3 regions of the Amnibacterium sp. genome follow, and region 2 is predicted to be linked to each of the others. Evidence: riboswitches for the same ligand, from Rfam matches in the RefSeq annotation. Region 2 holds a riboswitch; each other region holds the start of a gene.
The links. Region 2 has a riboswitch for fluoride ahead of ACTHLI_RS11720 (MutS-related protein). Riboswitches for the same ligand answer to the same signal wherever they lie in the genome.
Positions count from the first base shown of each region.

Region 1: another riboswitch for fluoride. It lies ahead of ACTHLI_RS05360 (fluoride efflux transporter FluC); the one in region 2 lies ahead of ACTHLI_RS11720 (MutS-related protein).
Region 3: another riboswitch for fluoride. It lies ahead of ACTHLI_RS09700 (respiratory chain complex I subunit 1 family protein); the one in region 2 lies ahead of ACTHLI_RS11720 (MutS-related protein).

Region 1 covers NZ_JBQCGC010000036.1:27,352-30,618, forward strand. The annotation lists gene ACTHLI_RS05355 (amidase) at 1-966, opposite strand, end outside; fluoride riboswitch at 994-1,069, shown strand; gene ACTHLI_RS05360 (fluoride efflux transporter FluC) at 1,091-1,504, shown strand; gene ACTHLI_RS05365 (fluoride efflux transporter FluC) at 1,501-1,872, shown strand; gene sufU (Fe-S cluster assembly sulfur transfer protein SufU) at 1,990-2,424, opposite strand; gene ACTHLI_RS05375 (aminotransferase class V-fold PLP-dependent enzyme) at 2,421-3,267, opposite strand, start outside.
Region 2 covers NZ_JBQCGC010000081.1:4,648-7,914, forward strand. The annotation lists gene ACTHLI_RS11715 (MutS-related protein) at 1-57, opposite strand, end outside; gene ACTHLI_RS11720 (MutS-related protein) at 54-1,625, opposite strand; fluoride riboswitch at 1,668-1,740, opposite strand; gene ACTHLI_RS11725 (MIP/aquaporin family protein) at 1,778-2,692, opposite strand; gene ACTHLI_RS11730 (MFS transporter) at 2,928-3,267, opposite strand, start outside.
Region 3 covers NZ_JBQCGC010000069.1:3,359-6,625, forward strand. The annotation lists gene ACTHLI_RS09695 (hypothetical protein) at 1-456, opposite strand, end outside; fluoride riboswitch at 1,426-1,497, shown strand; gene ACTHLI_RS09700 (respiratory chain complex I subunit 1 family protein) at 1,570-2,526, shown strand; gene ACTHLI_RS09705 (hypothetical protein) at 2,526-3,212, shown strand; gene ACTHLI_RS09710 (proton-conducting transporter transmembrane domain-containing protein) at 3,209-3,267, shown strand, end outside.

The DNA.
Region 1 (3,267 bases), on a different contig from region 2:
CGGGACGACCGTCGCACCGTGCGCCTCCAGCCGCTCGCGGGTGATCCGCCAGCGCTCGAGCACCGATGGGCGGGTGGGGATGCCCGGATCCGCCCCGACGTACCGGCGCGGCACGCCGAGCCGGAGGCCGCCGAGGCCGACGGCGCCCGCGAGCTCCCGGTAGGAGGGTGGCCGCAGCGCCGCGACCGGCGGGATCGCCACCCACGGCTGCATGCGCCAGAAGTCACCGACCGGCTCCTCGTCCGGCACGACGATCACGTCGAGCACCTCGAGGAGATCCGCGACCGAGCGGGTGTGCGGCACGACGACGTCCATGGTCGGCACGAGCGGCCAGTTGCCCCGGACGGAGATCACCCCGCGCGAGGGCGTGTACGCGACGAGCCCGTTGTTCGATGCGGGCGCGCGGCCCGACGACCACGTCTCCTCCCCCAGGCCGAACACCGCGAAGCTCGCCGCGGTCGCGGTGCCGGAGCCGTTCGACGAGCCGGAGGCGAACGCCGCGGTGAGCCACTCGGCGCGGTACGGGCTCTCCGCGCGCCCGTAGAGGCCCCGCTGCATGCCGCCGTTCGCCATCGGCGGCATGTTCGTCAGCCCCAGGCAGATCGCGCCGCCGGCCCGCAGCCGATCGATCGTGAACGCGTCGCGCTGCGCGACGAGCCCCGCGAAGGCCGGCGACCCCGCGGCCACCGTCAGCCCGCGGACCGCGTAGCTGTCCTTCGCGGTGTACGGCACGCCGTCGAGCGGACCGAGCGTCGCGCCCGCCGAACGCCGTTCGTCGCTCGCACGGGCCTCGGCGAGCGCGTCGGGGTTCGGCACCACCACGGCGTTCAGCCGGATGCCGCCCCGGTCGTACGCCTCGATGCGCGCCAGGGACGCGGTGACGAGCTCGACGCTGGTCGTCCGGCCGGTCTCGAGCGCAGTGCGGACCCGGGCGATGGTGGCCTCGACGACGTCGAACCGTGGCATCCGACGATCCTGCCAGCCGCCCGATAGCCTGATCGAGGCGATGGAGCTCGCCTCGGCGGATGGACGCCGGAACCGCGGAGATGCTGATGGCCCCTGCCGTCCCTCGACGACATCCGGAGCCCGCATGACCGAATCCCGACCGCGCCCCGTCCACCTCCGGCCCGCCATGGTCGTCGTCGTCGGTCTCGGCGGCGCCGTCGGGACCGCGGCCCGGGAGGGCGTGTCGGTGGCGATCCCGGCCGTCGGCGGCCTGCCGATCGCGATCGTCGTCGTGAACGTGGTCGGCGCGTTCGTGCTCGGGCTGCTGCTCGAGCGGCTCGTGCGCGGCGGCCCCGACGCGGGCGGCAGGCGCCTCGTCCGGCTGGGCGCGGGCACGGGCTTCTGCGGCGGCTTCACCACGTACAGCACGCTCGCGATCGGGACCGCGCTGCTGCTGCAGGGCGGCCACGCCGGGATCGGCATCGCGTACGCGGTCGGCTCGGTGCTCCTCGGTGCGGTCGCGTCCTGGGCCGGCATCGCGATCGGGGCGCGCCGGTGAGCCCGCTGCTCCTGCTCCCGCTCGCCGTCGCCGGCGGGGCCGGCGCCATCGTCCGCTTCGTCGTGGACGGTCTGCTCCGCGACCGCATCGGCGCGCGCCTGCCCTGGGGCACCGCGATCATCAACGTCTCGGGCTCGTTCCTGCTCGGCCTCCTCACCGGGCTCGCTGCGCACGGGCTGCCCGCGGCCGCGCTGCTCGTCCTCGGCACGGGGCTGCTCGGCGGGTACACCACGTTCAGCACCGCGAGCGTGGAGACGGTCCGGCTCATCGGGCAGCGCCGGTACGCGGCCTCCCTGGCCTACGGCCTCGGCGTCCTGATCCTGTCCGTCGCCGCAGGCGCGCTCGGCCTCGCCCTCGGTTCGTTTTGAAGGGGATCCTGCACGCCGGACCGCGCAGAATCCCCTTCGAAATGCACTCCGTGTTCTGTTCATTTTGAAGGGGTTTCTGCGCGGCTTCGCCAGGCAGAAACCCCTTCGAAATGCACGTCAGCGGCGGCGGAGGGCGTCCTCCGCGGCCACCCATGCGAGCATCGCGCACTTCACGCGCGCGGTGTAGCGGGAGACCCCGCCCAGCACGACCGCGTCGCCGAGCAGGTCCTCGTCCGGCTCGATCCGCCCCTTGGACCGCATCGCGGTCCGGAACGCGTCGATCCGGAGCTCGAGCTCCTCGGGCGTGAGCCCGGGCGCCAGGTCCGCGAGGATCGAGGCCGACGACTGCGAGATCGCGCAGCCGTCGCCCTCCCACCGGATGCGGTCGATGCGCTCACCGTCGAGGTGGAGCTGCAGGGTGATCTCGTCCCCGCACGTCGGGTTGACCTGATGGGAGGAGGCGGCGGCCCCGTCCTCCAGCCCCTTCCCGTGCGGGTGCCTGGCGAGGTCGAGGATGACCTCCTGGTACAGGCCGCCGAGCGCGCCGCTCACGACCGCACCCCGAAGAACGCGACGGCGTTGCGGACGCCCTCGAGCAGCGCGTCGACCTCGTCGCGCGTCGTGTGCACGGCCGCGCTGGCCCGGGTGGAGGCGGTGATCCCCAGCCGGCGGTGGAGGGGCTGGGCGCAGTGGTGCCCGACCCGGACCTCGATGCCGCGGTCGTCGAGGAACTGGCCGACGTCGTGCGCGTGCACGCCCTCGACGACGAAGGCCGCGAGCCCGATGCGCGGCGCGCCCGGCGCCGGTCCGAGGAGCCGCACCCCGTCGGTCGCCGCGAGTCCGGCGGCCAGCCGGGCGCCGAGCTCCGCCTCGTGGGCGGCGACCCGAGGCATGCCGACCCTCTCCAGGTAGCGCACCGCCTCGCCGAGGCCGATGGCCTGGGAGACGGGCTGCGTGCCGGCTTCGAACCGCTGCGGGGCGGGCAGGTACTCCGCGTGCTCCATGGTCACCGTGGTGATCATGGAACCGCCCGTGAGGAAGGGCGGCAGGGCGTCCAGCACCGCGCGGCGTCCGTACAGGACGCCGATCCCCGTCGGACCGAGCATCTTGTGGCCGGAGAACGCCGCGAGGTCCACGCCCAGCGCCGCCACGTCGACCGGCAGGTGCGGAACGGACTGGCAGGCGTCCAGCACGGTGACGGCCCCGACCGCCCGCGCGAGGGCCACGAGCTCCTCGACCGGGTTCACCGCTCCGAGCACGTTGGACACGTGGCTGAACGCCAGCACCCGGGTCGCGGGGCCGATGATCCTGGCCGCCTCGTCCATCCGCAGCGCGCCCGCGTCGTCGACGGGGATCCACCTGAGCGTCGCACCGGTGCGGGCCGCGAGCTCCTGC
Region 2 (3,267 bases):
AACGGTCGCGTCGAGATCGAGGTCGCGGTCCGCGGCGAGCAGCTGGACGGTGATCATCGGGTCCCCTCCGCCCCGGCGATGCGCTCGCGCAGTCGGTCCCGGGTGAGTCCGTGCTTGTGCGCCAGGGCCTCCGCGTAGGCGCGACCGTCCGCGCGCCGGCGCTCGAGCTTGAAGGTCCGCACCGCGGGGTCGTCCGGGTCGACCGCCGCGACGAGGCTCACGATCGCAGGATCGAGGCGGGACAGCTCGTCGATGAACGTGACGCAGACCGTGAGGGCGCCCACGTCGAGCAGCCGGGTGAGCACCTCGCGGTTGATCACCGTCGCGTCCCGCAGCGCGGTCGAGGAGAAGACCTCGTTGAGGATCACGACGGTGTTCGCTGTGGCGCGGTCCAGGACCGTGCGGATCCGCTGCACCTCTTCCCCCATCCGCCCCTCGAGCGTCTCCAACCGCTCCGCCCGGTCGAAGCAGGTCATGACCCGGTCCGGGAGACGCAGTCGCGCCGACGAACCGGGCACCGGGCAGCCGAGCGCGGCGAGATGGTGCACCTGGCCGATGAGCCGGGCTGTGGTCGTCTTCCCGCCCTGGTTCGGCCCGGTGATGACGAGGGCGGACTCGCCGTCCCGCAGCGCGAGATCGTTCGTCACCACGCGCGCGCCGTCGGCCACCCGCGCCCGGGCCAGGGGGAGATCGAACACGTCCTGCAGCTCCAGACGCCGGTGCTCGAGCGAGACGTCCGGACAGGTGAGGTGCAGGCCCGCGGCGCGCAGCGGAGCGACGAGGTCCAGGTACGCGAAGTAGAACTCCGACTGCGCGACGCTGCGGGCGAGCACGTCGTCGACGAAGTCGGGGGTCTCCTGCGACCAGGCCATGAGCGGTTGCAGGACGTCGGGCTTGAGCGCGCCGACGGCGTCGAGGATCCAGGCCTGGATGTGGTCGAGCGTCTGGTCCTGCCGGAGCCGGCTGTGGTGGTCTTCGACCTGCCCCCTCCGGAATCGTTCGAAGACGCGGTCGACCTCGTCCTCGAGCGAGGCCTCGTCGTCGAAGGGCGCCACGTGCAGGGTGCCGTCACGGATCAGCAGCGCGAAGAGGATCGATCCCCAGTCAGCGTCGAGCTCGCGAGCGCGTTGTTCGAGCCGCCGGAACGGCGGCGACTGCCGGAGCCGGTCCGCGTGCTCGGCGAAGCCGCGGAGTCCGATGGACTTGACCTCCGCCGCGTCCAGCGCCGCAAGCAGGTCCTGCGCCAGCGCGTGCACCGCCTCGCAGTACCCGAGCACGGCGGAGAGATGCAGGCGCGCCTGCTGCAGCGGATATCGACTCCGCCCCGCGTCGCGCTCCACGCTGCGCACCGCCACCAACGCGTCGACGAACCTGCTGACCGCGGAACGCACTCCCGTGTGCTCCAGCGCGGCGAACACGCCCTGTCGATACCGCACCGCATCGACGTCGTGCAGGGGGCGACGGAACACGTCGGCCAGCGCCGCCGGGTCCGTCACCGTCCGCTGCATCGAGTCCAGGACCTGGTCGAGGGCCAGGTCGTGGAGCGAATCCACATCGATGGTCTCGGCGAAGGACGGCCGCGCCGAGGGGGCGAGGAGATCACCGAACGCCGCAGTCGTTGGCATGGCCGTCGTCGAGGCGTGCTCAAGGGTCACCTGTCACTCCGATCGTGATCAGGTGCTATCAGCCTCGCGGCGGTTCGGACGTCAGGTCCTGGCGAGCTCCATCGCCACCGCCTGTATAGCGCACGCACATCCGTGCGCCGCTGGGAGGCCGTTCACGACGCGGGGGAGAGCGGCAGGCCCCGTGCCACGGTGGCCTTGTACAGGCCGCCGCCGATGGCCCCGCCGATGAACGGGCCGACGATCGGTACCCAGAAGTAGGGTTCGCCGGTCTGATCGACCCACGCGCTCCCGTACCCGGTGAGCCATTCGAGTAGCCGGGGTCCGAAGTCGCGGGCCGGGTTGATCGCGTAACCGGCATCGGTGCCGAACGCCATGCCGATCCCGACCACCACCAGGCCCACGGCGATCGCGGTCAGGCCGGGCGACGGTCCGGCCGCGCCGGGTTCGGTGATCGCGAAGACGAGGAAGAGCAGGATCGCGGTGCCCACGATCTGGTCGAACAGAGCGAGCCAGATGCTCACGTCGAGCGCCGCGTCACCGTTGCCGGGCAGTGTGGAGAAGACGCCCTGGGTCGCCAGGGTGTGGTGCGGGTCGACCGCGTCGAGCCCGCTGCTGTAGTCGATCCGAACGATCAGCGCGGCGATGAAGAAGCCGATCACCTGCGCTGTCATGTAGGGGAGCGCCCTGCGCGCCGGGAAGTCTCGGAAGAGCGTCACCGCGAGGGTGACTGCGGGATTGAGGTGGGCGCCCGTGGTCGCACCGGCGACGAAGATGCCGAGGGTCACGCCGATGCCCCACGCCCACGAGATGCTGTCATGCCCTCCGAGCCCGTTCTTGGAGACGACGACCTGCGCGACGACCCCGAGACCGAACAGCCCGAGCACCATGGAGCCGAAGCCCTCCGTGATCAGCTCTCCGAGCAAGGTGGGTCGGCTGCCGGGGTCGGCTTCGGCCATCCCGGACAAGTCGCTGCTCGCGTCCACGTTCCGTCGCCGCAGCTGCAGGGCGTTCCCGCCGAACAGGCCGCGCTCGGACGGGGCCTGCTGCGTTCTCCCTCGATCGCTCACGCCCGCCTCCGTGTGATCGCTCACCAGTCAGGGCTCGGTGTCGCCTCGTTGCTCCGTCGCCCGCAACCCGAAGCGGAAGTCGACACCCGAATTCGGAGACTCCGCTGAGAACGCGGGGGAACACCTGATCGTCGGGCTCCCCCACGACATCCCGTCGGCGCGACCGCGGCGGGCTGACCCAAGGACAGTGCACATCTGCAGCGGTTGCGGAGCCGAGCGAACGCCGAGATCAGAGTCAGCCGGCCATTCTCCGCCGACGGCTCACCCCAAGGGCTATGAGCGACAGGACCATCCACGCAGCGGCATAGAGGAATCCGACGCTCGGGGAGACCGCCGCGTACAGGAGGCCCACCACCGCGGTCGAGACGAAATCGCCGAGCGCTTGCACACCACCCAGGAAGCCGAAGCCGCTGCCGCGCAGGGCATCCGGCACGACTCGGGCCACGAGCGTCGATTCGGCCGTCTCGGCGAGGCCGATCGCTGCGCCCGCGGCGATGAACGCCAGCAGCAACCAGAGCCAGGAGCGGAACGAGGCGGCGAACGCCGCATAGGCGAAGACGTAGAGCAGGGCCCCG
Region 3 (3,267 bases), on a different contig from region 2:
CGTGTACCGCATCGCGTTCGCTTCCGAGGTCAGCGCGGCACTGTCGGAGCCCGCGTAGCCGAGGCCGAGCCGTCCGTCCGCACTCAGATCGCGACAGATCGGGCACGCGTCGTCCCCTCGCCAGGCGCGCAGGGTCCGACGGGGGTGTTCCGGCTTCACCGCGGAGAGCGCCTCCTGGATGAGATCCTCGAGCAGGACCGAGACATCGAAAGGCTGATGTCCTGCTCTGCGACCCGAACCGGTCTCCCACAGCTCGATCTCGACGACCGCGTGCCCCCAGGCATGACGGCGGCAGAGCCCGAAGGATCGGCGCAGTCGCTCGCGCGTCGAGCCGTCCATGATGTCGCCGTGCACGAACGACCACAGCAGCCGCACCTCGTCGACGCTGAGCTGGTGCGCGTCATCGGGGAGGAGTGGCCTGGGCTCGTCGACCGCGACCGATAGGCGTCCCCGCATCGGACGGTCGCCCCGGTTCACGGAGCGGCGATGCGGGGGATCCGCACGTACGCGATCCCGTCAGGCGGTGCCGAGACGCGGCGCCAAGCGCCCCGCCGATCAGGTGTCGGATCCTCGATCACCAACGGCGGCCCGTCGGCGCCGTCGGGAAGCGTGATCGTGATCACGGCATCGTCACCAGGACCGAGAGAACCCGAGATGAGCCGCACCTCGACGCTTCGAACCGTATCCATCACTGACCGACCTCTCTGATCGTCGACCGACCTGCATGCGCGTTCCGAAAGCAGGCGTGTCGAGGAGGTCGCGAGTCGAGGACGCGCGATGCGGAAGGCGCCAGGACCGGGCCGCCGCCGAGGGCCGGGTACTTCCCGCCCAGGGCTCGGCGATGCTGGAACGCATCGCTCCGGCACAGACCTGCGCCGTGATCGTCTTCCACGTGTGAACGTCTCCCACCTCGAAGGCACGCGTGTGCCGCCGGGTAGGGACTGTTGTCGACGGGTGCCGAGGTTGGGAACGGTGAGACCCACCACCGTGCGCTGGTGCGCAGGCCCAGCATGGCGGTCGACGCCGCGCACAACCTGAATGCGCGTTGAGCCACGGGCGCGGGATGGCGTTCCGCCCAGGGATGACCCTGTCGCTGACGGGACCCGAGGACCGCGGGTCTCCGTCCCCTGGCGTGCGAAACCCGCCGACTGGGCTGACCGTTCACGTTCCTCTCCCCGAGCCTTGATGCCGCTCGCGCCGGGCGGGGCGTGACGTGGGCTCGGTGGGCGGACCGCTTCGGCTGCTCCCGAGGCAGCTCACCGTCCTTCGCACCGCCTGGTACGCGACGGACACGCGGCTCGCGGTGGGGATCACCCAGCTGCTCGGTCGCCCCGCTGCACGCTTCGTCCGCGCCGCGCGCTGGAAGGGCCTCGCTCCCTGTCCGCCGCACCGGCTGCGTTGACGGGTCCAGGACCGCCATGGTCTACTACGACCGGCGATGGAGCTCGCCAGGACCTCGTCCGAACCGCCCTTCACGCTGATAGCCCCTGCCGCCCAGGCAGGAGTGCGCGTGGAAGCAGTACGGCTCGCTCGCGCCTCGCCGACGGTCCGCAGGGCCCGGGTGACGCCGTGATCCTCCCGGTAGGGGTGGTCCAGGCGCTGCAGGTGCTCACTGTGCTCGGAGCATCGCCGCTGCTGAGCGGCGTCGTCGCGCGGGTGGAGGCACGGCTTCAGGGACGCCGTGGGCCCCGCGTACTCCAGCCGTACTTCGATCTCGCGAAGCTGTTCCAGAAGGAGGCCCTCGCCCCCCGTTCGGCCGGCCCGGTGTTCCTGCTGGCTCCCATCGTGAGCTTCGCTTGCTATCTCACGGTCCCGTTGCTCATCCCCGTGCTGACCACGTTCCCGCTCCCGCTCGGGGACATGGGTGACATCCTCGGCGGCGGGATCGTCCTGGCGTTCGCGAGCTTCGTCAGCGCGGCTGCGGCTGCGGAGACCGGCGATGGCTACGCGCAGCTCGGCGCCAGCCGGTCGAAGACCTTCGGCGCGATCACGGAGCCGGTCACGCTCCTCGTCGTCTTCACCGTGGCGTTGCTGACCGGGACGGATCTGCCGTACGTGCTGGGCGCCACGGTCACCAGCGGGCCGGAGCAGATCGTGCGGCCGGCGCACCTGCTCGCGTCCGCCGCGCTCTTCATGGTCATCCTGTTCGAGACCAGCCGGATCCCCGTCGAGACACACACGGGCACCATCGAGCTGGGGATGATCGAGGAGGCCCGCACCTTCGAGCACTCCGGGCCGCAGCTCGCGCTGTTGAAGTGGGGCTCGGCCGCGAAGCAGCTGGTGCTCTACACGATCCTGCTCAACGTGTTCATCGCGCCCTGGGGGCTCGCCTCGAACGGGAGTCCGGCGCTCGTCGCGGTGGCGATCGTCGCGCTCGTCGCGAAGGCGGTCGCGCTGGGCGTCGTCGTCGCCGTGATCGACAACACCTTCGCGAAGCTCCGGCTCTTCAAGATCACGGAGTTCGTCGCAGCCGCGTTCCTGCTCGCGGTCCTCGCCATCTTCACGCTCTACCTCGGAGGCGGCTGATGCCCGTGGTCCTCGCAGCCCAGCCTGCTGCCCCGTCCGTCTTCGACGGTGTCGCGACGACGTTGGGGGTGATCGTGCTGCTGATCGAGTTCGGCATGCTCCGCGCGGCCCTGTACCGGGCGCAGGTGAACCTGTACGCGGCGCAGTCGTTCTTCGTGAGCGTCCTCGCCGCAGTGGTCGCGTTCGGGAACGACGTGCCCGAGCTGTATGTGCTCGCCGCGGTCTCGTTCCTGCTGAAGGCCGTCGTCGTGCCGTTCGTCATCCTCCGGCTGCTGCGCGGCACGTCGGCGGAGATCGCGGGAAGCGGCGCGCTCGGCGTGGCGACCGAGGTCGTGATCGCGATCGTCGTCGCGGCGTTCGGGTTCTTCACCGTGGGGACGTTGCACATCCGGTCCGCGGTGCTGCCGTCCACGGCGCTCAGCATCTCGGTCGCGGTCGTGCTGGTCGCGTTCGTCCTGATCATCCTGCGCCGCGACGTCGTCAGCCAGGCGATCGGGTTCTTCTCCCTCGAGAACGGGGTGTCGATGGCCAGCCTCGTCGTGGCGGCGCGCCTGCCCCTGATCCTCGAGGTCGCGTTCCTCTTCGACCTGCTGGTCGCAGTGGTCGTCTTCGGGGTCCTCATCCGCGTGCACAGCACGCGCTCGAGGTCGTTGTCCACCGTGCACCTCGATCGGCTCCGCGGATGAACGCCGCGCTGCTCTGGTGCGTGCTCGTCTTCCCGCTGGGCGCCACCGTGCTGTC